Regions from separate parts of the Mesorhizobium sp. W067 genome, predicted to be linked through region 1. Evidence: predicted binding sites of a transcription regulator. Region 1 holds the regulator's gene; the other holds the start of a gene.
The links. The regulator LexA, encoded in region 1, represses DNA repair genes until DNA is damaged. The targets are predictions, from matches to a motif close to TGTTCNNNNTGTGTTCNG.
Positions count from the first base shown of each region.

Region 2: ACYG97_RS23915 (YifB family Mg chelatase-like AAA ATPase) is a predicted target of LexA. The motif match lies at 998-1,015, and genes of this name have one in related genera.

Region 1 covers NZ_JBTTII010000001.1:1,707,998-1,710,196, forward strand. Annotated here, with positions in the region: gene ACYG97_RS08395 (ComEC/Rec2 family competence protein) at 1-937, shown strand, start outside; gene lexA (transcriptional repressor LexA) at 931-1,713, opposite strand; gene ACYG97_RS08405 (GntR family transcriptional regulator) at 1,919-2,199, opposite strand, start outside.
Region 2 covers NZ_JBTTII010000001.1:4,890,940-4,893,138, reverse strand. Annotated here, with positions in the region: gene ACYG97_RS23920 (glycosyltransferase) at 1-861, shown strand, start outside; gene ACYG97_RS23915 (YifB family Mg chelatase-like AAA ATPase) at 1,110-2,199, shown strand, end outside.

The DNA.
Region 1 (2,199 bases):
GCTGTTCGCCATTTGGCATTTTCAGCGTGTGTCGCCGCTCAGCCTGATCGCCAATCTGGCCGTGATGCCGATTGTTTCGTTGATCGTCATGCCCTTTGCCGTGCTCAGCGCACTGGCGATGCCGTTCGGCGCCGACGGGCCGTTCCTCTATGTGATGGGCAAGGGTCTGATGGCGATGATCGCTATATCGGCCTGGATTTCCGAGCGCTCGCCGGTCGACGCCGTCGGGCTGATCTCCATCCGCTCGGTGCTGTTGGTGGCGGTCGCCCTCGTCATCGCCACCATGGCCACCACCTGGCTCAGGCTGGCGGCCGTGCCTTTCGCGCTGGCCGGCCTGTTGACGGTGCCGCAGGTGCTTACGCCCGACGTGCTCATATCCGAGGATGCGCATCTGGTGGCCATGCCGATCGGTGGCGGCGAACTCGCCCTCAACCGCGAAGGCTCCAACGAATTCACCACGGACAATTGGAAACGGGCGCTGCGGGCCGAAACCATTATCCCGCCCGAGATTTTCGAGGCAACAGATACGCGGTTCGATCTCGATCCGCTCGATCTGCCGCCCGGGTCGCCCTTCTATTGCATGGGCGATCTCTGTATCGCCCGACACCCTTCCGGAGCCATTGTAGCCCTTGCCAAAGACCGCAAGACGGCGCGGCCGGCCTGTGCCTTCGCTAGCCTGATCGTCATCGATGACGCCACGGCCTACAATCCGTGCCGCGACCCGCTGGTGCTGGTCGTGACGAAGAAACAGCTGGCCCGCGACGGCAGCGCCGCCGTCTTCTTCGATCCGCAATCGGCAGCTGCAGCGCCAACCATCCGCTTCGCCGTCGACAAGCCGTATCGCCCCTGGCACGAGCAGCGCCGCTTCTCCCGCGAAGCGCGCGGCCTGCCGCCTTACAACCAGCGTGAAAAGTACAAACCCAAGCCGGCTCAGTAGCGCCGGATCAATCCGACAAGCTTGCCCTGCACCTTCACCCTGTCCGGTCCAAAAATGCGGGTCTCGTAGGCCGGGTTGGCGGCTTCCAGGGCGATCGAGGCGCCCTTGCGGCGGAAGCGTTTCAGGGTCGCTTCCTCATCGTCGACCAGCGCCACCACGATCTCGCCGGGGCTGGCTGTGTCGGCATTGCGGATGATGACCGTGTCGCCATCGAAAATGCCGGCCTCGATCATCGAATCGCCCTTGACCTCGAGCGCGTAGTGTTCGCCGCCCATGATCATGTCGGGCGGCACCGAGATCGAATGGGTCTGATGCTGGATGGCGTCGATCGGCACGCCGGCGGCGATGCGTCCCATCACCGGGATTGAAATCGAGGAAACGGCATCGTCATTGCCGGCAGACATCGAACGCGACGGCGAGCCCGGCTTGATCTGGCGGCCGAGACCGCCTTGGCCCATCCCGCCTTGTCCCTGGCCGCCTTGCCCTTGGCCGGCTTGACCAAGACTGCCCTGAATGACGCTCGGCGAAAACTTCCTCGCCGCGTTGAGGCCTGGTGCGATCGAGTCGGGTAGCCGCAGCACTTCCAGCGCGCGCGCCCGGTTCGGCAGCCGGCGAATGAAACCGCGCTCCTCAAGCGCTGTGATCAGTCGGTGGATGCCGGACTTGGAGGCGAGGTCGAGCGCTTCCTTCATCTCGTCGAAGGACGGCGGGATTCCGCTCTCCTTCAGGCGTTCATGGATGAACATCAGAAGCTCATGTTGTTTGCGCGTCAGCATCGCGGCCCCCAAGGGTTCTGAAACCAGAATCGGAAAAAACAAACCCAGAACAAACACTATCTGTTCCAGTTGTGTTCCGCAACCTTTTAAAGTTTAATGAATGTGTTGACGTTATGTTCAGCGTAACGTTCGGCGCTGCGAGCGCCGCCTGCGCCCAGTTGCCAGCAACGGGGTGAAACGAAGACAAAGTGCCCTGCGTCGTCGGTTACGATCGCCGCTTCCCTTTCGGACGGGGCTGCGCAGCATCCGCGCCGGGTTCGCTCTGGGCATAGACCTGCAGCGTGGAGCCGATGTGAGCGGTCATCAGAGTTTTCGCACGTTCGACGTCGCGATCGAGGGCCGCTTCCATCAGGGCGGTATGGTGTTCGATCGCCACGGCGTCGCGCAGGGCCGCCACGGCCTTCCGGTGCCCATCCGTGCGGCCGGCGGCGGCGCGCAGCGTGGGGGCCAGACCCAGAAAGCGGTGATGGCGATGCAATTGGTCGG
Region 2 (2,199 bases), 3.2 Mb from region 1:
AACAGTGCTAGCGTCAAAACCATCCGGACCTATGCCGTTCTGCATAGACTCAAGAACCCCCGTCACTCGCTAATCTTCCTATCCAACACTCAGGCAGAGGCTGATCTGTTGAACCAGTCCGGCGAGGCCGCCGTCCTGCACAACAAGACGTCAACAACCTCCGAACACATATTCAGGCCTCTCGATGACGTCCCTGTAGAATTTGATGCAATCTACAATGCGCAACTGGCTCCGTGGAAGCGCCATGACTTGTCGCTTGGCATCCAGCGTTGCGCATTTGTCTTCTATCGAGATTCAAGCGGATCCTCCACGACGGAGTCGGAAAGAGCGCGAATAAATCGGCATAGGGAGCTCGCGCCGCATCACGTCTTTATCAACGAGTTTGACGGCACCGGCAAGCCTGTCCGATTGGCACCGGCTCAGGTGAACACGCATCTAAATCGTGCAGCCGTGGGAATCTGTCTCTCTCACCTTGAAGGACCAATGTTCGCAAGCACGGAATATCTTCTCGCGGGGCTTCCAGTGGTCACGACGCCGAACCATGGCGGCCGAGACCTTTATCTGGATGATGACTATTCGCTTACAATTCCACCCGATCCTCGATCCATCGCGGAGGCTGTCTTAGCGCTGAAGGAGCGACGAATTCCCCGGGATTACATTCGTTCGCAAACTTTGAAACGAATCGAACGAGACCGCGGGCGGTTCATAGACCTTGTAAACGAGATTTTTCTGGAGAGCGGCTCTTCGCGCCGGATCGCCCTGCCTTGGCCTTTCAGATATCCTGTCATGGAGTGGCTTCCACCGCAGGTCGCGATCGATCGATCGCTTTCAGGTTCGGTCGATGCCTTCATCACCGCTTAGAAGCAACACCCTCAGATTGCCGAAGGGCCTAGTCGCCTTGTTAACGCGGTCGAGGAGGCGGAGCAGCCGTTCCATTTTGCTCAACCACCTTCCGTTTTTGCAACCGGCACAGCGCGCTGCAACCACAACGAATGCATGTTCCTGTAATGTTCTTGCCTTGGCCTGAAATCTATGGTTGTCTTGTCCTGACGTCGCTCGCGGTCTGAACCACAAGGCCGAGGCGAGCTGATATCCGGGGGCAGAGCAAGATGGTGGCGCGGGTTCGCACGGTTGCTTTCCAGGGCATCGAGGCCGTACCGGTCGATGTCCAGGTGATGATCGCGCCGGGCAAGGTCGGCATGCAGATTGTCGGCCTGGCCGACAAGGCGGTGGCCGAAAGCCGCGAGCGGGTGCAGGCGGCGCTGCACGCTTCGGGCCTGTCAATGCCGTCGAAGAAGGTGACGGTCAACCTGGCGCCTGCCGACCTGCCCAAGGAAGGGAGCCATTACGACCTGCCGATCGCGCTCGGCCTGATGGCGGCACTCGGCGCCATTCCGGGCGATATGCTGGCGTCTTATGTCGTGCTGGGTGAATTGTCGCTCGACGGCACCATTGCCGCGGTGGCCGGCGCGCTGCCGGCGGCGATCGGCGCCAATGCCGAGGGAAAAGGCCTGATCTGCCCGTTCGGCTGCGGGCCGGAAGCGGCCTGGGCGGGCAAGGATTTCGACATATTGGCGCCGCGCAGCCTGATTGCCATCGCCAATCATTTTCGCGGCACGCAGGTGCTGTCGCGGCCCGAGCCCGGCATCCATGTCTCGGCCCGCGACCTGCCCGACCTTTCAGACATCAAGGGCCAGGAAAGCGCCAAGCGGGCGCTGGAAGTGGCGGCGGCCGGCGGCCACAATCTGTTGATGGTCGGGCCTCCCGGCTCGGGAAAATCGATGCTGGCGCAGAGGCTGCCTTCAATTCTGCCGCCACTGGCACCGAAGGAACTTCTTGAAGTCTCGATGATCGCCTCGGTGGCCGGCGAGCTCGGCGAAGGCAAGCTCACCGACCGGCGGCCGTTCCGCGCCCCGCACCATTCGGCCTCGATGGCGGCAATGGTCGGCGGCGGCATCAGGGCGCGGCCGGGCGAAGTATCGCTTGCCCATAACGGCGTGCTGTTCCTCGACGAGTTTCCCGAATTCACGCCGCAGACCTTGGATGCGCTGCGCCAACCGCTGGAGACCGGCGACTGCATGATCGCGCGCGCCAACCACCGCGTCACCTATCCAGCGCGCATCCAGCTGGTGGCGGCGATGAACCCGTGCCGTTGCGGCATGGCCGGCGAGCCCGGCTATCGCTGCCTGCGCGGCGAAC